DNA from 2 places in the Mesorhizobium sp. A556 genome. Region 2 is predicted to be linked to the other one. Evidence: riboswitches for the same ligand, from Rfam matches in the RefSeq annotation. Region 2 holds a riboswitch; the other holds the start of a gene.
What was found. Region 2 has a riboswitch for S-adenosylmethionine ahead of metA (homoserine O-acetyltransferase MetA). Riboswitches for the same ligand answer to the same signal wherever they lie in the genome.

Region 1: linked by a shared signal. The riboswitch ahead of ACX3P0_RS21865 (O-succinylhomoserine sulfhydrylase) and the one ahead of metA (homoserine O-acetyltransferase MetA) in region 2 are both predicted to bind S-adenosylmethionine.

The regions. Positions count from the first base shown of each region.
Region 1 covers NZ_JBTMXA010000015.1:63,359-75,320, forward strand. Annotated here, with positions in the region: gene chvE (multiple monosaccharide ABC transporter substrate-binding protein) at 1-747, shown strand, start outside; gene mmsA (multiple monosaccharide ABC transporter ATP-binding protein) at 890-2,425, shown strand; gene mmsB (multiple monosaccharide ABC transporter permease) at 2,473-3,636, shown strand; gene araD1 (AraD1 family protein) at 3,774-4,766, shown strand; gene ACX3P0_RS21860 (2'-deoxycytidine 5'-triphosphate deaminase) at 4,913-6,007, opposite strand; SAM riboswitch at 6,101-6,178, shown strand; gene ACX3P0_RS21865 (O-succinylhomoserine sulfhydrylase) at 6,233-7,423, shown strand; gene apaG (Co2+/Mg2+ efflux protein ApaG) at 7,529-7,921, shown strand; gene ACX3P0_RS21875 (Hsp33 family molecular chaperone) at 7,954-8,943, opposite strand; gene argF (ornithine carbamoyltransferase) at 9,046-9,957, opposite strand; gene ACX3P0_RS21885 (acetylornithine transaminase) at 9,970-11,187, opposite strand; gene ACX3P0_RS21890 (GcrA family cell cycle regulator) at 11,529-11,962, shown strand, end outside.
Region 2 covers NZ_JBTMXA010000003.1:287,656-299,617, forward strand. Annotated here, with positions in the region: gene ACX3P0_RS09890 (class I SAM-dependent methyltransferase) at 1-47, shown strand, start outside; partial or broken gene ACX3P0_RS09895 (ABC transporter ATP-binding protein/permease) at 170-2,027, shown strand; gene metA (homoserine O-acetyltransferase MetA) at 1,976-2,905, opposite strand; SAM riboswitch at 2,957-3,034, opposite strand; gene hisC (histidinol-phosphate transaminase) at 3,133-4,242, shown strand; gene ACX3P0_RS09910 (prephenate/arogenate dehydrogenase family protein) at 4,247-5,161, shown strand; gene ACX3P0_RS09915 (DUF2125 domain-containing protein) at 5,250-6,245, opposite strand; gene ACX3P0_RS09920 (gamma-glutamylcyclotransferase) at 6,376-6,897, shown strand; gene ACX3P0_RS09925 (aldo/keto reductase) at 7,013-7,960, shown strand; gene ACX3P0_RS09930 (lysophospholipid acyltransferase family protein) at 8,111-8,905, opposite strand; gene ACX3P0_RS09935 (YdcF family protein) at 8,990-9,697, opposite strand; gene ACX3P0_RS09940 (cell division protein FtsX) at 9,778-10,782, opposite strand; gene ftsE (cell division ATP-binding protein FtsE) at 10,775-11,434, opposite strand; gene ACX3P0_RS09950 (protein kinase family protein) at 11,626-11,962, shown strand, end outside.

The sequences.
Region 1 (11,962 bases), on a different contig from region 2:
GTCAAGGTCATCGCCTATGACCGCCTCATCCGCGACAGCCCGAATGTCGACTACTACACCACTTTCGACAATTTCCAGGTCGGCGTGCTGCAGGCCAATTCGATCCTCAAGGGTCTTGGCTACCCGGAAAAGAAGGGTCCGTTCAACCTCGAACTGTTCGGCGGTTCGCCCGACGACAACAACGCCTTCTTTTTCTACGACGGCGCCATGAGCGTATTCCAGCCGCTGATCGACAAGGGCGACTTCGTCGTCAAGTCGGGCCAGATGGGCATGGACAAGGTCGGCACGCTGCGCTGGGACGGCGCGGTTGCACAGGCGCGCATGGACAATCTGCTCTCCGCCAACTACTCGGACGGCAGCCGCGTCGATGCGGTTCTGGCGCCCTATGACGGCCTGTCGCGCGGCATCATCTCGTCGCTGCGCGGCGTCGGCTACGGCACCGCCGACCAGCCATGGCCGATCATTTCCGGCCAGGACGCGGAAGTTCCCTCGATCAAGGCGATCATTGCCGGCGAGCAGTACTCGACCGTCTACAAGGACACCCGCGAGCTTGCCAAGGTGACAGCCGGCCTCGTCGACGAAGTCATGCAGGGCAAGGAGCCTTCGCAGGTCAACGACACCAAGACCTACAACAACGGCGTCAAGGTGGTGCCGTCGGTGCTTCTGACCCCGTATGAAGTCGACAAGTCGAACTACAAGGAAAAAGTGGTCGACTCGGGCTACGTCAAGGCCGAAGACCTGCAGTAAGCAACCGTCTGGAGGGGTTTCGCCTTGGCGGAACCCCTTTCAATCCCGCTTCCCTTCTGTATCATCTGCCGAGTTCGATCCGGCCGGTTTCGCGCACCATCTGGGTGAAGTCGGGACGCTCTGGCAAAAATGGATTTCCGCAATGGAAAAGACCATTCTGGAGATGCGCGGCATCACCAAGACCTTTCCTGGCGTCAAGGCTCTTCAGGACGTCAATCTGGATGTCCGGGAGGGTGAGATACACGCCATCGTCGGCGAGAACGGCGCCGGCAAATCCACGCTGATGAAGGTGCTTTCCGGCGTCTATCCGCACGGCGCCTATTCCGGCGACATTCGCTTTCTCGGCCAGGAATGCCGGTTCGGCGGCATCCATGACAGCGAGAAGGTCGGCATCGTCATCATCCACCAGGAACTGGCGCTGGTGCCGTTGCTGTCGATTGCCGAAAACATCTTCCTCGGCAACGAGCAGGCGCATAACGGCATCATCGACTGGAACCTGGTGCGCTCGCGCGCATCCAAGCTTCTCGCCCGCGTCGGCCTCAAGGAAGACCCCGACACGCTCATCACCAATATCGGCGTCGGCAAGCAGCAACTGGTCGAAATCGCCAAGGCGCTGTCGAAAGAGGTCAAGCTCTTGATCCTCGACGAGCCGACCGCCTCCTTGAGCGAAAAGGACAGCGACGCGCTGTTGTCGCTGCTGGTCGACTTCAAGCAGAAGGGCATCGCCTCGATCCTGATTTCCCACAAGCTGAACGAGATCGACAAGGTCGCCGACCGCATCACCATCCTGCGCGACGGCAAGACCATCGAGACGCTCGATCCGCACGACATCAGCGAAGCGCGCATCATCACCTCGATGGTCGGCCGCTCGCTCGACGACCGTTTTCCGGCGCGTACGCCAAACATCGGCGAGACCATCTTCGAGGTGAAGAACTGGGTCGTCCATCATCCGCAACATGCCGACCGCCAAGTGGTGAAGGGCGTCAACCTTTCCGTTCGCAAGGGCGAAGTCGTCGGCATCGCCGGCCTGATGGGGGCCGGCCGCACCGAGTTCGCCATGAGCGTCTTCGGCAGAAGCTACGGCCAGGGCATCAGCGGCGACGTGTTCCTGCACGGCAAGAAGATCGATACGTCCAGCGTTGACCGCGCCGTCGCCCACGGCATCGCCTATGCGACCGAGGACCGCAAGACTTTCGGCCTCAACCTCATCGACCATATCAAGCACAACATCACCATCGCCAACCTGAAGGCCGTATCGAAGGCCGGCGTGCTTGACGACATGCGCGAACTCAACGCCGCCAACGACTATCGCAAGAAGACCAACATCCGCTCGTCCAGCGTCTATCAGATCACCGGCAACCTTTCCGGCGGCAACCAGCAGAAGGTGGTGTTGTCGAAGTGGCTGTTTTCCAGCCCCGACATGCTGATCCTCGACGAGCCGACACGCGGCATCGATGTCGGCGCGAAATACGAGATCTACACCATCATCAATCGGCTGGCGGACGAGGGCAAAGGCGTCCTCGTCATCTCGTCCGAAATGCCCGAACTGCTCGGCATCTGCGACCGCATCTACGTCATGAACGAGGGCCGCATCGTCGGCGAGATGGCGGCCAAGGAAGCGTCGCAGGAAAAGATCATGCGGGCAATCGTCCACGCGGAAGCAAAGGCAGCATCATGAGCACCGACACCCTTCCAAACGCCGAACGCAACGCGCGCGCTTCCGCCATGACCGCGCTCAAGGAAAATTTGCGCGACTACGGGCTGGTGATCGCGCTGATCCTGATCATGCTGTTCTTCCAATATTTCACCAATGGCGTCTTGTTCAAGCCGGTGAACCTCACCAACATCGTGCTGCAAAACAGCTACATCATCATCATGGCGCTGGGGATGCTTTTGGTCATCGTCGCCGGGCATATCGACCTTTCGGTCGGTTCGGTGTCCGGCTTCGTCGGCGCGATCGCTGCCGTCTTGATGGTGCAATACCACATGAACCCGTTCCTGGCCGGGCTGATCTGCCTGATCGCCGGCGGCGTCATCGGCGCTAGCCAGGGCTACTGGATCGCCTATCTGAAGATACCCTCCTTCATCGTCACGCTGGCCGGCATGCTGGTGTTCAAGGGGCTGGCGCTGTGGCTTCTGGGCGGCATGTCGGTCGGGCCGTTCCCGCGCGAATTCCAGTTGCTCTCAGCCGGCTTCATCCCCGATGTCATCGGCCCAATCACGCTCGGCGCCACCAAGCTGCATGCAACGACGCTGGTGATCGGCATCGCGATCGTCGCCGCCATGCTCTATTTCGCGCTGAAGAGCCGACGCAACCGCGAGAGCCATGGCTACGAGGCCGAGCCGTTCGCGTTGTTCGTCGTCAAGAACGTCATCATCTCGGGCGTGATCCTGTTCCTCATCACCATGATGGCGTCCTACAAGGGATTGCCCAACGTGCTGATCGTCATGGGCATCCTGATCGCACTGTTCGTGTTCCTGACCAAGCGCATGACCATCGGCCGGCGCATCTACGCCATGGGCGGGAACGTCAAGGCGGCGGCGCTGTCCGGCATCAAGACCGAGCGGCTGACCTTCTACGTGTTCATCATCATGGGCGTGCTCTCCGCACTTGCCGGCCTGATCTTCGCCGCGCGCCTCAATACGGCGACGCCGAAGGCCGGCCTCGGCTTCGAACTCGACGTGATCGCGGCCGTGTTCATCGGCGGAGCCTCGATGGCCGGCGGCGCGGGTCAGGTCGCGGGCGCTGTCATCGGCGCGTTCATCATGGGCGTGATGAACAACGGCATGTCGATCATGGGCGTCAACATCGACTGGCAGCAGGTCATCAAGGGGCTGGTGCTGCTCGGTGCGGTCGTCTTCGACGTCTACAACAAGAACAAGAATTAAGCCGGGAGCCACCGGTCCCATAACCCCGAACGGAGCAAGGGCGCTCCACATGAACAGCCTATCATGGCGCGAGCTTCGCGCGCCGTGCAGGGCAACGATTGCCGCGCGACCCGCGACTATGGAGAGAAAGAGCCGCCATGCTGATATCCCAGATTCTCGACGAGAGCGAAACGATCCGGGTCGCCGCGCGCGAAGGCGGCAAGGCGCGCATCGTCAACGGCGCGCGCAGCGTCTATTCGCTGGCGCTGGAAGCGGCACGCACTGGCCTTGGCCTGGCAGTGCTGATCGAGCGCAAGGGCCTGGGCGAGACCGTCGACCTCGAAAGCGCCTACAAAAAAGGCTGGCTGCTCTCGCCGATCAACCATCCGGACCCGGCGCACCTGCATCTCACCGGCACCGGGCTGACGCACCTTGGGTCGGCGGCGACCCGCGACAGCATGCACAAGAAGCTTAGCGCCGAGGGCGACGAGCAACTGACCGATTCCATGAAGATGTTCCGCATGGGCCTCGAAGGCGGCAAGCCGGCCAACGGTTCGCCCGGCGTGCAGCCGGAATGGTTCTACAAGGGCAACGGCACCATGGCGGTAGCGCCGGGCGCGCCGCTCGTCTCGCCGGCCTTTGCCGCCGACGCGGGTGAAGAACCGGAGATCGCCGGAATCTATATCATCGGCGACGACGGCCAACCCTTCCGCGTCGGTTTCACGCTCTCGAACGAGTTTTCCGATCACGTCACCGAACGGGTGAACTACCTTTATCTGGCCCATTCCAAGCTGCGCAACGCGTCCTTCGGGCCGGAAATCCTTGTCGGCAACCTGCCTGCCGACATTCGCGGTACCTCACGTATCATCCGCGACGGCGAGGTGTTTTGGGAAAAGCCCTTCCTGTCGGGCGAGACGAACATGTCACACTCGATCGCCAATCTCGAATACCATCACTTCAAATATTCGGCCTTCCGCCAGCCGGGCGACGTGCATGTGCATATGTTCGGCACCGCAACGCTGTCCTTCGCCGACGGCATCGCCACCAGAGCCGACGACATGTTCGAGATCGAGGCAAAGGATTTCGGCCTGCCGCTGCGCAACCCGATCGAGATCGAAGCGCCGACGAACGTCGCGGTAAAGGTGCTCTAACCTCAGAGTCTGTTTGATAACTCGCCCAGCCGGGGCATATGGCGTGATTTTCGAGAACCGGAGCGGAGCGTACTACAGTACGTGAGCACCGGAAGCGCAGAAAATTGCGTCAGATGTCCGGCTGGGTAGAGTTTCCAAACGGGCTCTCAGCCAGCGGCCCGGAAATGCTTGGACAATTTCAGGCCCTGCGCCTGATAGTTGGAGCCTAGATCGGTGCCATAGAGCGCCTTCGGTCGGACCAGCATGTGCTCGTAGACCAGCCGGCCGACGATCTGGCCGTGGTCGAGGATGAACGGCACTTCATGGCTGCGCACTTCCAGCACGGCGCGGCTGCCGGTGCCTCCGGCAGCCGAATGGCCGAAGCCCGGATCGAAAAAGCCGGCATAATGGACGCGAAATTCACCGACCAGCGGATCGAAAGGCGTCATCTCGGCGGCGTAGAGCGGCGGCACATGCACCGCCTCGCGGCTGACGAGGATGTAGAATTCGTCGGGGTCGAGCACCAGTTCGCCGTCGCGGCGTTTGTAGAGCGGCTCCCAGAAATCGACGACGTCGTGAGCCGCCCGCTTGTCGACGTCGACAAGCCCCGTGTAGTGCTTGCCGCGATAGCCGACCAGCCCGTTCTCGTCGCCGGCAAGATCGATAGACAGCGCGATGCCGCCGCCGGAAATGTTCGGCGGTTCGGTGGCGACCAGCATCTCAGTGCGGTGCAGTTCATTCAACTCGGCTTCCGACAGCAGCGCGTTACCGGTGCGAAACCGGATTTGCGACAGCCGCGAACCGGCGCGGGCGACGATGGGAAACGTGCGCGGGCTGACTTCCAGATAGAGCGGGCCATGATAGCCGGCGGCTATCTTGTCGAACTCGTGGCCGTGGTCGGTCATGACGCGGGTGAAGATGTCGAGGCGGCCAGTCGAGCTTTTCGGATTGGCCGAAGCGGAAATCTCCGCCGGCAGCGCCAGGCTTTCCATCAGCGGCACGATATAGACGCAGCCGGTTTCCAGCACCGATCCCTCGCTCAGATCGATCTCGTGCAGCTTGAGCCGGTCGAGCTTGTCGGCGACGGTATGATTAGGGCCGGGCAGGAAGGAGGCACGCACGCGCCAGGCTTTTTTGCCCAGCCGCAAGTCGAGGCTTGCCGGCTGAATCTGGTCGCCGTCAAGCGGACGCTCGCTCTTAAGCGCGCCCGTTGCGAACAGCGCCGCGATGTCCTGGTCGGGAAGAATGCCTGTCTTGCGCAAAGGTCCACTCCGCAGTCTGGCCCAGATGTCATAGTTCCCCCAAATTTCTTAATAAGCGGGGCGGTTGACGCAAGCAAAAGCGAGGAATAAAGGGCGTTATCCCGTGGTGATTTGGCCGGTCGGCTTGCAGCCACGTTAAACAAGTCGCTAAGGGACCGTCGGCCGCGAGGCAGCATGGACCGGTGGCGATTTTCGCGACCGGTTTTTTGTTTTTAAGGCACGCCCATGACCATCGAAAATAAGCGTAACTGGAAGCCGGCCACCCAACTCGTGCATTCGGGCACGCTTCGCTCGCAGTTCGGCGAAATGTCCGAAGCGATTTTCCTCACCCAAGGCTATGTCTATCCGACCGCCGAGGCCGCCGAAGCGCGCTTCAAGGGCGAGGAACCCGGCTTCATCTATTCGCGCTACGCCAACCCGACCGTGGATATGTTCGAAAAGCGCATGTGCGCGCTGGAAGGGGCCGAAGACGCCCGCGCCACCGCGTCCGGCATGGCAGCCGTTGCGGCAGCGGTCCTGTGCGGCCTGAATGCCGGCGATCACATTCTGGCGGCGCGCGCGGTCTTCGGCTCCTGCCGCTGGATCGTCGAAACGCTGGCGCCGAAATACGGCATCGAAGCGACACTGGTCGACGGCAAGGACATCGCCAACTGGGAACAGGCGGTTCGGCCCAACACGAAGCTGTTCTTCCTGGAAAGCCCGACCAACCCGACGCTGGAAGTGGTCGATATCGCGGCGGTCGCTTCGCTGGCGCGATCGGTCGGCGCGCGGCTGGTGGTCGACAACGTGTTCGCCACGCCCCTGCAGCAGCGGCCGCTGAAACTCGGCGCGCATGTCGTCGTCTATTCGGCAACCAAGCACATTGACGGGCAAGGCCGCTGCCTTGGCGGCATCATCCTGTCCGACAAGGACTGGATCGACGAGAACCTGCACAATTATTTCCGCCACACCGGCCCGAGCCTGTCGCCGTTCAACGCCTGGACGCTGCTGAAGGGGCTGGAAACGTTGCCGATCCGCGTCGCGCACCAGACGCAGAGCGCCGGCAGGATCGCGGATTTCCTCGCCGAGCGGCCGGAAATCGCGCGCGTCATCTATCCGGGGCGCGCCGACCATCCGCAGGCGGAGATCGTCAAAAAGCAGATGGCCGGCGGTTCGACGCTGATCTGCCTCGACATCAAGGGCGGCAAGCAGGCCGCCTTCGCCTTCCAGAACGCACTCGACATCGTGCTGATTTCCAACAATCTCGGCGACGCCAAGAGCCTGATTACGCATCCGGCAACGACGACGCACAAAAACCTGACCGACGAGGCGCGCGCCGAACTCGGCATCGGCGACGGCACGCTGCGGTTCTCCATCGGATTGGAAGACGTCGACGATCTGCTGGAGGACATCGACCAGGCGCTTGCCAGAGCATGACCCTGAAAAGCGGAAACCGGTTTTCGGACAAGATCATGCTCGAACAAGAAAACGGAGAACGATGACCGCTTTGGCGAAAAGAGCAAAGGTGTGAGCCGCCGAAACCTGTACAGCGCGACGACCCGTGGCATCGAGGTACAGGTCGAGCCGTTCTATCTGGAGGATCGTTCCGATCCCTCGGAGGGCCACTATGTCTGGGGTTATCGGGTCACCATCGACAACCAATCGGACAGCCCCGTGCAGTTGCTGTCGCGCTACTGGCGCATCACCGACGGCACGGGCCGGGTCGAGGAGGTAAGGGGCGAAGGCGTCGTCGGCGAACAACCCGAATTGAACCCCGGCGACAGCTATCAATACTCGTCCGGCTGCCCGCTAGCCACCCCGTCCGGCATCATGGTCGGGCGCTATACGATGCACGACGGCAAAGGCGAGACGTTCGACATCGACATCCCCGCCTTCTCGCTCGACCTGCCGGACTCGAAAAGAACGGTGAACTGAGCTTCTCCCCCGGTTCCGGGGGAGAAGAGAATTTACTTCGCGTCGAACTCGGACGGATCGAATTCATACTCCGTCGAACAGAATTCGCACGCCACCTCGATCTTGCCGTCGCGCGTGCTTTCCTTGATTTCCTCGGCGGAAAATCCCTGGAGGATGCCCTGGATCTTGTCCCTCGAGCAGGAGCACTGGTCGGCGACGCGGACGCCATCGAAGGCGCGCACGCCATGCTCGTGGAACAGGCGATAGAGCAATCGCTCCGTACCGACGGTCGGGTCGATCAGTTCGGTCGGCTCGACCGTCGCGAGCAGCGCCTGCACTTCCAGCCAGGCGTTATCCGCATGAACGGAGGTTTCATCGCCATCGCCACCGGGCAGGTCCGGTAGCCGCATCCGCTCCGTCGATTCCGGCAGGAACTGCACCAGCATGCCGCCCGCGCGCCACTGTTCGCGCGCGCCCGGCACCACCAGCTTCGCCACCGACAGTTTCAGGTCGGTCGGTATCTGTTCCGACTGGCGGAAATAGGTGCGCGCCGCCGCCTCCAGCGTCACGCCGTCGAGCGCGACGATGCCCTGATAGCGCTGCGTGTGCTCGCCCTGGTCGACAGTCAGCGCCAGAACGCCGTTGCCGAGCAGCGTCTGCTGCGAACTTTCGCCAACCGCCATCAACGCTTCCAGCCTATCCGCATCGTAGCGGGCATAGGCGCGCAGCGCATGCGGCGTGGAAAAATCCGCGACAAGCATGTCGACCGGCCCGTCGGTACGGGTCTGCAGGATGAACTTGCCCTGGAATTTCAACGATGTGCCGAGCAGGACGGCCAGCACGCAGGCCTCCGCCAAAAGGCGGGCAACCGGCTCGGGATAGTCGTGGCGCGAAAGGATTCCGTCGAGCATTTCGCCCAACTGCACGGCGCGGCCGCGCGCATCGAGCGAATCGACCTCGAACGGTACGACATGGTCGTCGCCGGCATAGCCGAATTCGCCGAGTTTGGGTCCGTGTTCAGTCACTTGAATGGCTTCCAGCATGGCACGTCTCCGGCCGCCAGCCCGGCTGTTCTTGCAACAGCACGGCTCCATCGGCCCATTTTTGCGGTGATGGGCCGCAGATAGGCACCGTGCGGCCGCGATTCAAGCGCGAAGGCACCACGCAAGCACGGCCTTTTGCGCGTGGAGGCGGTTTTCCGCCTCGTCGAACACTACCGATTGCGGGCCGTCCATGACCTCGTCGGTCACTTCCTCACCCCTATGCGCCGGCAGGCAGTGCATGAACAGCGCATCCGGATTGGCTTTCGCCATCAGCGCCGCATTGACCTGATAGGGCAGGAAGACGTTGTTGCCGCGCGCCCGATGCTCCTGGCCCATCGACACCCAGCTGTCGGTGACGACGCAGTCCGCCCCGTCGACCGCTTCCTCGGCCGAGCGGAAAAAGCGAACCACGCCGCCATTCGCTTGGGACCAGTCGACGAACTTCTGTTCCGGCTCGCTGCCATTGGGTACGGCGATGTTCAGGTTGAACCGCAGTCGGGCCGAAGCTTCCAGCAGCGAATGCAGCACATTATTACCGTCGCCGGTCCAGGCAAAGGTCTTGCCGGCAACCGGGCCGCGATGCTCCTCGAAAGTCAGCACGTCAGCCATGATCTGGCAGGGATGCGTATCGTCGGTCAGGCCGTTGATGACAGGAACGGTAGCGTTTTCGGTCAGTTCGACCATCCGGTCGTGCGACGTGGTGCGGATCATGATCGCATCGACATAACGCGACAGGACCTTGGCCGTGTCGGCGATGGTTTCGGAACGGCCAAGCTGCATTTCCGTACCCGTCAGCATGATCGTCTCGCCGCCGAGCTGGCGCATGCCGACATCGAAGGAAACGCGCGTGCGCGTCGAAGGCTTGTCGAAGACCATCGCCAGCACCTTGCCCTCGAGCGGCTTCGACCGCTCGCCAGCCTTGAGACGGGTTTTGCGCGCAACCGCATCGTTCAACATGGCGCGCAGATCGCTTTCCGAAACGGTGGAAAGATCGGTAAAATGGCGAAGGGTCATCAAGGAATTCCGTTACTTGGCGGCGACGGCGGCGCGTTCGGCCATGCTGGCGGCGTGTTCGGCCATGCTCGCGGCGCCGGCGCGGATACGGGCCAGCGCCTCGTGGATTTCCGCATCGGTGACGGTGAGCGGCGGCAGCAGGCGGATGACGTTGTCGCCGGCCGGAACGGCCAGCAGATGCTGGCTGCGCAACGCCGTGTTCACGTCCTTGTTCGGCAGGACGCATTTCAGGCCGAGCATCAAGCCGGAACCCCGAATACCTTCGATGACGCTCGGGAATTCATCGGCCACGGCGGCCAGACCCTGCTTCATCAACAGCGCCTTGCGCTGCACTTCTTCGAGAAAGCCGTCTTCCAGCACCACGTCGAGCACGGCATTGCCGACGGCCATGGCCAACGGATTGCCGCCGAAAGTGGTGCCGTGGACGCCGGCGGTCATGCCGCTTGCGGCTTCCTCGGTGGCAAGGCAGGCACCCATGGGAAAGCCGCCGCCAATGCCCTTGGCGATAGCCATCAGGTCCGGGGTCACGCACGCCCATTCATGCGCGAACAGTTTGCCGGTGCGGCCGACGCCGCATTGCACTTCGTCGAAGATCAGCAACAGGCCGTGCTCGTCGCACAATTCGCGAAGCCGCTTCAATGTCGGCGTCGGAACGGCGCGAAGGCCGCCCTCGCCCTGCACCGGCTCGATCAGGATGGCGGCGGTCTCCGGCGTGATCGCCTTTACGACGGCCTCGATGTCGTCGAACGGAACCTGGTCGAAACCGTCGACCTTAGGCCCGTACCCTTCGAGGTATTTTTCCTGACCGCCGGCGGCGATGGTCGCCAGCGTGCGGCCATGGAAAGCGCCTTCGAAGGTGATGGTGCGGAAACGCTCCGGATGGCCCGACACGTAATGATAGCGGCGCGCCGTCTTGATCGCGCATTCAAGCGCCTCGGCGCCCGAATTGGTGAAAAACACCTTATCGGCAAAGGTCGCATCGACAAGCCGCTCGGCCAGACGGGTCTGTTCCGGAATTTCGTAAAGATTGGAGACATGCCACAGCTTGGCCGCCTGCGCGGTCAAGGCGGCGACCAGATGCGGATGGGCGTGTCCAAGCGAATTCACCGCGATGCCGGCGGCGAAATCGAGGTATCGCTCGCCATCCGTGGTGACCAGCCAGCACCCTTCGCCATGGTCGAATGCCAAAGGCGCCCGAGCAAAGGTCTCGAAAATCGGCGAACCGCTCATTATATCCGTCTCCGGAACCGAAAAATCAAAAAGCCGCCCACGCGGCGGCCTTTGCGGCTTATCCCGTTTTTCGGCCTCCAAGTCAACGAAAAGGTCGGAAAGGTCGGCCTTGCGGCGATCTCGTCCAACAGCGAACCGGCAAGTTGGGGAAAACCGAAAAAACCGATTCGTGTTGCCGTTGGGACTCTTGTCACAGAGTCCACCCATAAGGTAGTTGTAGTCGAGAAATAACTAGATTTCGTGCGGCGGACCCCATCACTAGGTATATGTGGTGCCTGCCCGGTGAAAACCGGGTCGAGAAAGGATTCATGCCCCCGTACGCTTAACAGGAGTGCAGTCGCATGAACTGGACTGACGAACGCGTAGAACTTTTGACAAAGCTGTGGGCCGAAGGCCTCAGCGCCAGTCAGATTGCGGCTCAGTTGGGCGGCGTCAGCCGCAATGCGGTGATCGGCAAGGTACATCGGTTGAAGCTTTCGGGCCGCGGCCGCACAACCGCCGCGCCCACGCGCCAGAAGAAGCCGGCGCAGCAGGGTGCGGGCGCTACCAAATCGGTTTCACGCGCAGCCAGCACCGCGCGCCATGTGACCACTTCGGTCGGCGCGACCGCGCTGCAGACGCAGTTCGACGCCGAACCCATGGCACGCAGCTTCATCCGGCCGGTGGCGGAGAACGTCGTCGTTCCGATTTCCCGGCATTTGACCCTGGTCGAGCTTACCGAGCGGACATGCAAATGGCCGAATGGCGACCCGCTTTCAGAGGACTTCCATTTCTG
Region 2 (11,962 bases):
GCAGGGGCGTAGCCGGCATGGGCAGGCGCACAAGCCCGCGACAGTAAGTATGATCCGCCGCTCCTACGCATTCGTGATCGCCCGCCGCCTTCGCCGTAGCGCGCTAGTTTGATAGCTGTTTGCGCCGTGGCCGACTTCGGCTACCGCTTGTGGTGCAAGGACATCTTCGATGGCGGATCACGAGGACGCAGACAATCCCGCCGGCCCGGCGGCACCGGACAGCGTGCAGGCCAGCAGCCTGCGCGACCAGATCGCGACGGTTCGCCAGGCGCTGGCCGGTTCGCCGGTGCGGCGCAAGCTTCTGCTGTACTGTGCCGGGATCGTCGCCGTCATCATGGCCATTGCCGGTGGCCAAGTATTGCTCAACCGCTGGAACCAGCCCTTCTATGACGCGCTGCAGCGGCGCGATCTGGCCGGCTTCCTGCATCAGCTTGTCGTCTTTGCCGAAATAGCCGGCGGGCTGCTTTTCCTCAATGTCGCCCAGACCTGGCTGAACCAGATGATCCGGCTGCGGCTGCGCGAGGCGCTGACGCTCGACCTGATCGACCAGTGGATGCGGCCCAACCGCGCCTTCCTGGTTGCCAAGGCGGGAGCCATCGGCGTCAATCCGGACCAGCGCATGCAGGAGGATGCCGGCCACCTCGCCGACCTGACGACCGGCCTCGGCGTCGGCCTGTTCCAGTCGCTCATCCTGCTTGCCGCCTTTGTCGGCGTGCTGTGGACGCTCTCTTCAGGCTTCGTGTTCCATTTCGACGGCCGCTCGCTGGCCATCCCCGGCTACATGGTGTGGGCGGCGATGCTCTATGCCGGCTCGGCCTCATGGCTGAGCTGGCTGGTCGGGCGACCGCTGATCCAGCAAAACAGCGAGCATTATGCCCGCGAGGCGGATTTGCGCTTCTCGATGATGCGGGCCAACGAGCATATCGACGCCATCGCGCTGGCCCGCGGCGAACCCGGCGAAAAGCGACGGCTGCAACTCGACCTCGCCACGCTGCTCGGCGCCATCCGGCGCATCTACACCACGCAGATCAACCTTGCCTGGGTTACCGACACCTATGGCTGGATCACGGTCGTTGCGCCGATCCTCGTTGCCTCCCCGGTCTATTTCGCCGGCGATATTTCGTTCGGCGGGCTGATGATGGCGGTCGGCGCTTTCAATCAGGTGCATTCCTCGCTGCGCTGGTTCATCAACAATATCGGCGGCATTGCCGACTGGCGCGCGACACTGATGCGCGTTGCCGATTTCCGGCTGGCGCTGGTCGAGACGGACGTGCTGCACGGCACCGAAAAGCGCATCGAAATCGCTGAAAACGAAAACGATGCGATGACGTTCGACGCCCTGGAGGTCAAATCCGCGGACGGCTGCACGCGGCTGACCAAACCGCATGTCGAGATCGCGGCCGGCGAGCATGTCCTGTTTACCGGCGATCCGGGGGCCGGCAAGACGCTGTTCTTCCGCGCCATCGCCGGCCTGTGGCCATGGGGGCGGCGGCCGCATCGGCCTGCCCAAAGGCGAAGTGCCGGTGCTTGTCCCGCGCACGCCCTATTTCGCGCCGGGCAATTTGCGCGAGGTGCTGGGCCAGCCGGCGGGCGGCGACAAGCCGACCGATGCCGAGCTGGAAACCGTGCTGACCGAGATAGGCCTCAAGCGCCTGTCCGGTTTGCTCGACCGCGCGGGCTGGGAACACGAACTGAACGAGGACGAGCAGCGCCTGTTGGCGCTGGCCGCCGTGGCGGTGCGGCGGCCCCGCTTTGTCGTCATCGACGAAGTTCTCGACACCCTCGATACCGACACGCTGAAGCGTGTGCTGGCGCTGTTTTCAAAGCGGCTCGAAGGCACCGCGATCCTGGCAATCGGCCGGGCGCTGCCCGACAGAAAATTCTTCCACAAGACGCTGACCATCGTGAAGGACGCCACAGCCCCCGCCCTGAAGCCTCCCAAGCTGCGCGCCGGGGCGATGGAACCGCCGCCCGCTCAGGTCCGCGGACGTACGCCGACATCCTCCAAGTTGAACGACGTCGTCTGATAGACCTGGTTGATCCAGTTGCCGAACAACAGATGGGCGTGCGAGCGCCAGCGGTTGAGCGGCGGCCGGGACGGATCGTTGTCGGGGTAGTATCCATGCGGAACCTCGACCTCTACGCCGGTGGCTACGTCGCGGTCGTACTCGTCCTTGAGCGAGGTGGAATCGTATTCGATATGGTTGAACATGTAGAGCCGGTTACCGGTTTCCCCGGCCAGCAGGCAGGGGCCGGTCACGTCCGATTCCATCAAAAGGTCGAGCCCGGTCTCGGGCCGGATATCGGCGCGGCGCACCTCCGTCCAGCGTGAAACCGGAATGGCGAAATCGTCTGAAAAGCCTGAAAGATAGGGCGAGGCGGGCGCATTGTTGCGGTGCCGGAAGACGCCGAAGGCCTTCTTGTCCAGCGTGTATTTCGGAATGCGGTGGAAATGCCAGGCCGCCGCCATCGCCCCCCAGCAGATGAAGAACGGGGAATGGACGTTGGTGGTCGTCCAATCGAAGATGCGCTCGAGTTCGCGCCAGTAGGTGACTTCCTCGAAGGGCAAAAGCTCGATGGGCGCGCCGGTGACGATGAAGCCGTCGAATTTGCGGTGCTTTACCTCCTCCCAAGTCTGGTAGAAGGAGATCAGGTGCTCTTCGGGCGTGTGCTTGGCCTTGTGATTGCCGATGCGCACCAGCGTCAGCTCGACCTGAAGCGGTGTCGCCCCGATCAAGCGCGCGATCTGCGTCTCCGTGCGGATCTTGTTGGGCATGAGGTTTAGCAGCGCGATCTGCAGCGGGCGGATGTCCTGACGCCGCGCCGTCTTCTCGTCCATCACGGACACGCCCTCGCGCACAAGCACTTCGTGGGCGGGAAGTTGATCGGGGATCTTGATCGGCATCTGGCAGACTCCAAACAAAAACCGGCGGCGAAATCACGACCGGTCTGAACGAGTTTGCCAGCAACGGTCATTTAGCGAGTTATTTAACGTGGCTGCAAGCCGACCGGCCAAATCACCACGGAACGGCTATTCTTCTAGAACTGCAGGCGCTGTGCGTCAACGGTTCTCTCGACAAGCGCGGGTGCGGCCTGTATGCCGCAACCGCATCATCTGAACGGAACCACCCGATGTCCGCACCTTCCCAGAACGACCGCCCGACGCCGCGTGCCGGTATCATGGACATCGAGGCCTATGTGCCGGGCAAGAGCGCCGCACCTGCCGGCGTAAAGCTCTACAAGCTCTCCTCCAACGAGAACCCGCTGGGCGCTTCGCACAAGGCGATCAAGGCCGCACGCGACGTGGCCGGCCACCTCGAATTCTATCCCGATGGGTCCACCACGCGACTGCGTGAGGCGATTGCCGAAGTTCACGGCCTCAACCCGGCGAACATCATCTGCTCGAACGGTTCGGACGAGGTGCTGGGGCTGTTGTCGCAAGCCTATCTGTCGCCCGGCGACGAGGCGATTTTCACCGAGCACGGCTTTCTGGTCTACAGGATATCGACGCAAAGTGCGGGGGCAACGCCCGTATCCGTCAAGGAAGCCGACGAGCGCGCCGATGTCGACGCCATTCTGGCGGCGGTAACGCCCAGGACAAAAATCGTTTTCCTGGCCAATCCCAACAACCCGACCGGCACCTATTTGCCGTTCGAGGAGGTGCGCCGCCTGCATGCCGGCCTGCCGAAGACCGTGCTTTTGGTGCTCGATGCGGCCTATGCCGAATATGTCCGCCGCAACGACTACGAGGCCGGCGTCGAGCTAGTGGCCGGCTCGCAAAACGTCGTCATGACCCGCACCTTCTCGAAAATCCATGGCCTTGGCGGCGCGCGCATCGGCTGGATGTATGCGCCGGCCCACATCATTGATACGCTCAACCGCATTCGCGGGCCTTTCAACGTCAACGCGACCGCCATCGAGGCCGGCATCGCGGCCATGCGCGACCGTGCCCATGTCGAGCGCACGGTTTCGCACAACGAGACATGGCTGAACTGGCTGACGGAAGAACTGACGAAACTCGGCCTGCGCATAACGCCCAGCGTCGGCAATTTCATCCTGATCCATTTCCCCGATGAGGCGCGGCATTCGGCGGCGGACGCCGACGGCTATCTGACGGCTCGAGGCTATATTCTGCGGCGCGTTGCCGGCTACGGTTTTCCCAACGCGCTGCGGATGACGGTCGGAACCGAAGACGCCAATCGCGGCGTAGTCGCCGCACTCACGGAATTCCTGAAAAGTTGAAGCAATGCCCGAACCCCTGTTTGAAAAGATCGCCCTGGTCGGCATCGGCCTGATCGGCTCGTCGCTGGCGCGTGTCATCGCCCGCGAAGGGCTGGCCGGCCATGTCGCCATTTCCACCCGCAGCGCAAACACCCTGAAGCGAGCCGAGGAACTCGGTCTTGGCGACAGCTACTCGACGGACGCGGCGGAAGCCGTTCGCGACGCCGATCTGGTCATCGTCTCGGTGCCGGTCGGCTCGTCGGAAGCCGTCGCCAGGGAGATTGCCCCGGCGCTGAAAGCGGGCGCGATCCTCACCGACGTCGGCTCGACCAAGGCTTCCGTCATCGCGCAGATGCAACCTTATGTCCCCGAAGGGGTGCATTTCATTCCCGGCCACCCGCTGGCCGGCACGGAAAAGTCAGGCCCCGACGCCGGCTTTGCCGAATTGTTCGAAAACCGCTGGTGCATCTTCACGCCGCTGCCCGATACCGACCCGGCGGCGCTGGAAAAACTGTCGGAATTCTGGCGGCGCTGCGGCGCCAATATCGACACGATGGACCCCGCACATCATGACATGACGCTGGCCATCGTCTCGCACCTGCCGCACATCATCGCCTACAACATCGTCGGCACCGCCGACGACCTGCAATCGGTGACCAAGTCGGAAGTCATCAAATACTCGGCTTCCGGCTTTCGCGACTTCACCCGCCTGGCGGCGTCCGACCCGACCATGTGGCGCGACGTATGCCTGCACAACAAGGACGCGATCCTTGAAATGCTGGCGCGCTTTTCGGAAGACCTCGCCTCGCTTCAGCGCGCGATCCGCTGGGGCGACGGCGACAAGCTGTTCGACCTGTTCACCCGCACCCGCGCCGTGCGCCGCTCCATCATCGAGGCCGGCCAGGATACCGCCGCGCCGGACTTCGGGCGGCAGAAATAAGGGAGTAGGGAGTAGGGAGTAGGGAGTAGGGAGTAGGGAGTAGCATTGACGGGAGTTCCGACTTCCGCAACCCTACTGCCCTAACCCCCTACTCCACCGGCTTGATCTGTCCCAGCGGGATGAACCCCAACGACGCCTTGCCTTTGACGATCTTCAAGGGCATGGCCGGTTCGTTGCCCAGCAGCGACAGCGCAGCAAAACCCTGCTGGATTTTGCGTTGCTGTTCGGGAATGGCGGTTGCCAGGATGGTCGCCGTCGCATTCGGGTCCTGAAGCTTGATCATGAGGCTGGCGTCGATCAGCCCGTCCGCATCGACCGAGATAGGCCCGGAAACCGAGATGCCCGCCGTGCCCGACGACAGGTCGAGTTGCACGATGTCGATCGCTTGGCCGCGCAGGCTTCGAGATTGCGAGGCCAGCAGCGCCACCCCGTTCTTCACCGTTGCGAAACCGGTCCCGTCGAGCGGTGGCAATACGCGCCCGTCGATGGCCTCGGCATCCACTTGCAAATCGTTGAAGCTGAACCCCGCATTGACGTCCTGACCGCTGGGCCGCAACTTCGCGTCGGCCTTGGCCGCGCTGAACAACTGAACCGGATCGGTATCGTCCTGCGGATCGGTCTGGCCGGATACGCCTTCGCCCTGCAACGAGACGCCCGCCGTCGCCGAAAGGGAAAGGTTTGCAACGACGCGCATCTTGTCCCAGTCGAGCCACAGCGGCGTCATGCCGGGCGCTGACGTACGCAGCGGGCCGACAATGTCGGCAGCCGGCGACAGCGGCCTGAAGAGTTGCGCCATCGCGTCGATCCTGCCGGTCGAGGCGGCGATCTTGCGGGTGTCGTCCTCATACGCCATGTTGTCGCAGGAAACGACAAAGCGAAGCGGATAGCCGCTGACGGTCAGATTAGCGCAATCCGCGTTTGCGCCAGCGGCGTTGACGGCGGCGATGACGGAGCCGACTTCGCCGCGCACGCGATCCGCATAGTAGAACCAGCCCGCGCTATAGGCGCCGAACAAGACGATAACGATCAGCGCGAGCCACAGGAAACGGCGTTTTTTCGGCTTTTTCTGGTCGTTCAAGGGCATGCTGGGGCTTCTCGCTGGGCTCGAGGGGTTGGAACAACGTTTCTCGACTTAGGGTCTGTTTAGATCGAACCGGCTGGACAACGGCTTGTTTTGGCGCGACACCGCCGCTTTATGCAATAGGCTTGGCGATATGGGCGATTTTTGGGTTTTTGGCTATGGCTCGCTGATGTGGCGGCCGGGTTTTGCCCATAGCGAGGCCAGGCGGGCGCGGCTTTTCGGCTACCGCCGGGCGCTTTGCATCTATTCCTTCGTGCATCGCGGCACGCCCGCGCGGCCAGGCTTGGTGCTGGGGCTCAACCGTGGCGGCTCCTGCGTCGGCATGGCTTTTCGGGTTGCGGGTGATTCGCGCGAGGAAGTCATCACCTATCTGCGCGAGCGCGAACAGGTCACCGGTGTCTATCTCGAACGCACCCTGCCGCTTCGCCTGGAAAGCGGAGAAAGCGTGGAAGCGACCGCCTACGTCGCCGATCGCGGGCATGAGCAATATGCCGGTTCGCTCGACGCCGCCGACGCGGCAGCGATGGTAACCGGCGCCGTCGGCCAGTCTGGCCATAACGAAGCCTATGTGCTCAGCACCATCGAGCATTTGCAGGCGCTGGGCATCCGCGACCGTTGGCTGGAGGACGTCGCCGGCCGCATCACGCCACCGTGAACGGCCGGGCCGCGCGCACCTGCTAAACCCCCTGCGGGCACCTTGAGTCCGGGCCTGCCGAACCTAGATGTGAACCATTTCGCTGCCTTGCATGCCACCAAAACGGAGAGATTTCTTGCAGAAACGCCGCCTCGGTCGGACCGACCTCACCATCGCCCCGCTGGTTTTCGGCGGCAACGTCCTTGGCTGGACAGCCGACGAGAAAACCTCGTTCGACCTGCTCGACCGCTTCGTCGGTGCGGGCCTGAACGCCATCGACACCGCCGACGCCTATTCGCGCTGGGTGCCGGGCCATTCGGGCGGTGAGTCCGAAACGATCATCGGCAAGTGGATGAAGGAGCGGAAGAACCGCGACCAGATCGTGCTCATCACCAAGGTCGGCTCGGACATGGGCCAGGGCAAGAAGGATCTCTCCGCGCCGCATATCGAAAAGGCCATCGACGCTTCGCTGAAGCGGTTGCAGACGGATACCGTCGATCTCTATTTCTCGCACTGGCCGGACCCGACCGTGCCGCACGAGGAAACGCTCGGCGCCTACCAGAAGCTGATCGCCAAGGGTAAAGTCCGCTTCATCGGAGCGTCCAACCTCGATGCCGGGCAGATGCGGGCCGCCCTCGACGTGGCGAGGCTGCGCGACCTGCCGCGCTACGAGGTGCTCCAGCCCGGCTATAACCTCTACGACCGCGACGATTATGACGGGCCGCTGCGCAACCTCTGCATGACGGAAAATCTCGGCGTCATCACCTATTACGGCTTGGCCAAGGGCTTTTTATCCGGCAAGTACCGCAGCAAGGCCGACCTCGACAAAAGCCCGCGCGGCGGCGGCGTGCAGGAATACCTCAATCCGCGCGGCATGCGCATCCTGGCGGCGCTCGACGCGGTGTCGGCCCGGCATTCCGCCACGCAGGCTGAAGTGGCGCTTGCCTGGACGATCGCAAGGCCGGGCGTCACCGCCCCGATTGCCAGCGCGACCCGCCTCGATCAGGTGGACAGCCTGGTCAAGGCGGCTTCCCTGAAGCTCAGCGCCGAGGATATCGCCGAACTCGACAAGGCCAGCGCTTAGAGACCGTTTGATAATTCGTCCTGCCGAGGCATATGGCGTGGTTTTCGGGGTCGCCACCGGCGACGAGCGGAGCGTACTACAGTACGTGAGCACCGGAAGCGCAGAAAACCACGCCAGATGACCGGCAGGGTAGAATTTCCAAACGGTCTCTTAGGCCTTTCCGGCGTCCCGCAGTTCTTCCAGCCGCTTGACAGCCGTCGGCGGCAGCGGCGGCGCATCCTGCGCGGCGGCCGCCTCGACCAGCAACTGGTCGCAGGCTTCCTCCGTTTCGCCGATCAGCCGCGCCATGAATACGTCCTTGGGCAGGCCGGGTGGGATGGCGGGCAAAAAGCGCGCATGGATGGTGCCGGGATAGCGCAGGAATTTGCGGCGCGGCCAGTAAAGCCCGGCGACATGGGCGACGGGCACGACCGGTACGCCAAGCTGGTTATAGAGTTCGACAATGCCGTATTTGTAGGCAGGTTCCGCGCCCGGCGGACGGCGGGTGCCTTCCGGGTAGATGATAAGCTGGCGCGGATTTCGCGCCATCTCCTTGTTGGTGGCGGCAACTACGATCTTGAGGGCCTTCGAACGGCTGCCCCGGTCGACCGGGATCATGCGCATCTTCATGACATACCAGCCGAAGAAGGGGATCCATGTCAGTTCACGCTTGAGGATATAGATCGGGTCGTGGAGATAGGGAAAGAACGCCATCACATCCCAGAACGACTGGTGCTTGGGGGCGAGGATGAACGACCCTTCTGGCAAATGTTCCTGACCGGTGATTTCACTGCGCGTGCGGGCGATCTTGGCATAGAGCCACAGGCTGCTGCGCGCCCAGAATTTCGGCACGAACCATGCGCGATGCCGTGGCGACAGGAAATAGAACGGCGCCCACAAGAGCATCTGCAAGATAAGGCTGGCATAGAAGACGAAGTTGAACGCCAGCGAACGGATTTGGAGCATGCGGAACGGTCCGGTGAGGATAGTTCATGCTGGTTACACCAAGGCCACGCAAAAAGGAAACGGCGTGCGTCCCCTTATGCAGCGCTAGCGTGTATTCATCCCGGCCAGCGAGACGCTTCGCGACGTGGAAGGCACCGGCAGAACGCCGCGCACCAGTGACACGAGATATTTGTTGTATTCGGTAAACAGCACCCGCAGCGCTTCAGGCTTGGTCAGCCAGCCGCCATTGTCGAGATTGGAATTGACGACCGGGTAGGGCTCGAGCCTGGCGTTATGCAATAACCGGCCCATCTCCAGCAGGCTGCGCGGCATGTGGTAATTGTTGGTGACGAGGATCACCGTGCCATAGGCATGGCTATCGACCCATTTGGCGCTTTCCTCGGCATTGCCGATGGTGTCGAGCGCGGCATGGTCGATATCGACGCAGCAGGAAAACAGCCTCTTGTTGCCGCCGGTCGCTATCTGCAATTGCCGTCGCGTGGCGGATGGATGAACGCCGCTGATCAAAAGCCGCTGCCCCTTGCCGGTTTCCAGCAGGTCCATCGCTGCATCGAGCCGCGATGTGCCCCCGGTCAGGACGATGATGGCGTCGGCTTTTTCCGGATTGGCAGGCGTCGCCAGATGACTGACATGGTTGGCGAACCAGCCGAAACCGCCCGCAAACAGCACCGCCGCACCGGCGAACAGCAGCGCGGCGGCCCGCAAGGCCGGCCGCAAGCGCTTCGCCTTGCCGTTGCCGCTGGATACCGTCGGCGTCTCAGCAGCCGATTCGATCGAATCCTGACCGTTCATGATGCGATGGTTAACCTCGAAAGGCTGCCGTGGGTAGCGAAATTCCACACTTTCTGGAACGCTGATATTTCTGGTCGTGATCATGTCGGGTCGTGCTGGCGAACGTCGATGTCGCTGAGATAGGCAACGACCGTTGCATGCGAGGTCGCGGCGGTCAGCGCGCCGATCACCAGCACCATCAGCACAACGCCGAGATACCCCGCCGAGCCGATGGCGAAGTTGCCGAACAGCGCGGTCGCCTGGTCCGCCTGCGGCGTCGCCATGTTGCGCGACGACCACCACGAAAAGATCACGAAGACGAAGATGGCCGCAACACCGCCGACGGCGGCCCCCTTCATGCCGGTGAGCAGGAAGTGCCGCCTGAACTCGCGCGCAATAAAGCTTGCTTCAGCGCCGACGAAATGCAGCACCTCGATGATATGGCCATTGCCGGCCATGGCGCCGCGCGTCGCGAACACCACGGTCAGCACCGTTGCCGACAGCATCAGCACCAGCACGGCAACGCCGATGGTCACCGTGGTATGGGCCATGGCGACAAGCCGGTCGACCCAGGTGCGGTGATCGTCCAGCGAAGCGCTCGAGAGCTTATCGGAGAGGGCGGCGCGGATGGCCGCGAAATCGGGCGGATTGCTCTCGTCGATGGTGACGATGACCAGGCGCGGCACCGGCAGTTCGTCGATGTTCAATCCGGTTCCCAGCCATGGCTCCAAAAGCCGTGCCGTCGCTTCGCGATCGATGATCCTGGCGCCGGTCACGCCGGGAAAGCCGGTGACGAGCCCTTGCGCGGTCGTGAGCGCCGCCTCCATGTCGAGGCCGTCGACCGGCTTGATCTGGATCGTTGCCTCGCGCGAGATCTGGTTCTCCCACACCGAAGCTGTGTCGCGCACCAGCGTTACCGCGCCGAAAGTCAGGCACGACAGGAACGTCATGATGGCGATGACCAGCACCAGTGCCCGGCCGGCGATGTTCTGCGCCGGCACGATGGAGGCCATCTTGCGCTGCTGCCGGTGCCGGGAGCCGGACTGGTCCATGCCGCTTTCGCGGATTTCCTCCTGATGCGGCTCGTCGGCGAAGGTGTCAGTCATAGATGTCCAGCCTTCCTCCGGCCAGAATCATGCGGCGGGCATCGACCTGCTCCATCAGGCCAAGGTCGTGGGTGGCGATGACCACCGCCGTGCCCAGCCGGTTAAGCTCGATGAACAACCGCAAAAGCCGGCGCGCCAGGGGCGGATCGACATTGCCGGTCGGCTCGTCGGCCAGCAGGATTTCCGGCTGTTCGATCAGGGCGCGCGCAATGGCCGCACGCTGCTTTTCGCCGCCTGAAAGAACCGGCGGCAACACATGCATGCGCTCGCCAAGCCCTACCCATTTCAGCAGTTCGATAACGTCGGTGCGGTAGCTCGCCTCCTCGCGCCCGCGCACGCGCAACGGCAGCGCCACGTTTTCGTAGGTGGTCATGTGGTCGAGCAGGCGGAAATCCTGGAACACGACGCCAATACGGCGGCGCAACAGCGGCAATTCGGTCCGGGAGATGCGGGCGCGGTCCTTGCCGAACATGGTGATAAGCCCGCGGGTCGGCTTCAGCGACATGAACAACAGGCGCAAAAGCGTCGTCTTGCCGGCGCCCGAAGGGCCGGTCAGGAACTGGAACGAACGCTCCGGGATGTGCAGGGAGATGTCGCGGAGAATCTCCGGACCCATGCCATAGCGGAGGCCGACATTTTCGAAGCGGATCACGTTCGGCGACCTAAAATCTCTAGAGCGGCGAACCACCCCTGTCTTTCCGGCCGACCATGGGTCGACATGGTTAACTGCCGGTTAATTTTCGCATGTTTTGAACTGTTCACGAAGGCTCCGGTCGGGAAATGTTAACCATTTCTCTTTACGAAAATGAAATACATGGAAAACTGGGGCGAATAAGGGCCAGCATGGCTGACACGCGTACCGCACGCCCGGTTTCCGGCGAAATCATGGCCGGCACGGCGACCGAGCGCACGGTGCCGCCCGCCACCGGCGATATTATCGATGCCGACTACGAAATCCTGCCACAGCTTGGCGAGCGCGCGCCCGCTTCTCAGCCACCATCGCCGCGCAGCACGCCGACGCCTTCCGTGGAGGGCATGGACATGCTGCGCAGGCAGGACGGCGCGCCCGCCCCGCGCCGGACGGTGCGCGGCGGCCCGATCTTCTGGATCGCCGGGGTCGGTGCCGCGATCGCCGCCTTCTGGGTATCGGGCGGCCACGCGCTGGTGCGCCAAGCCCAAG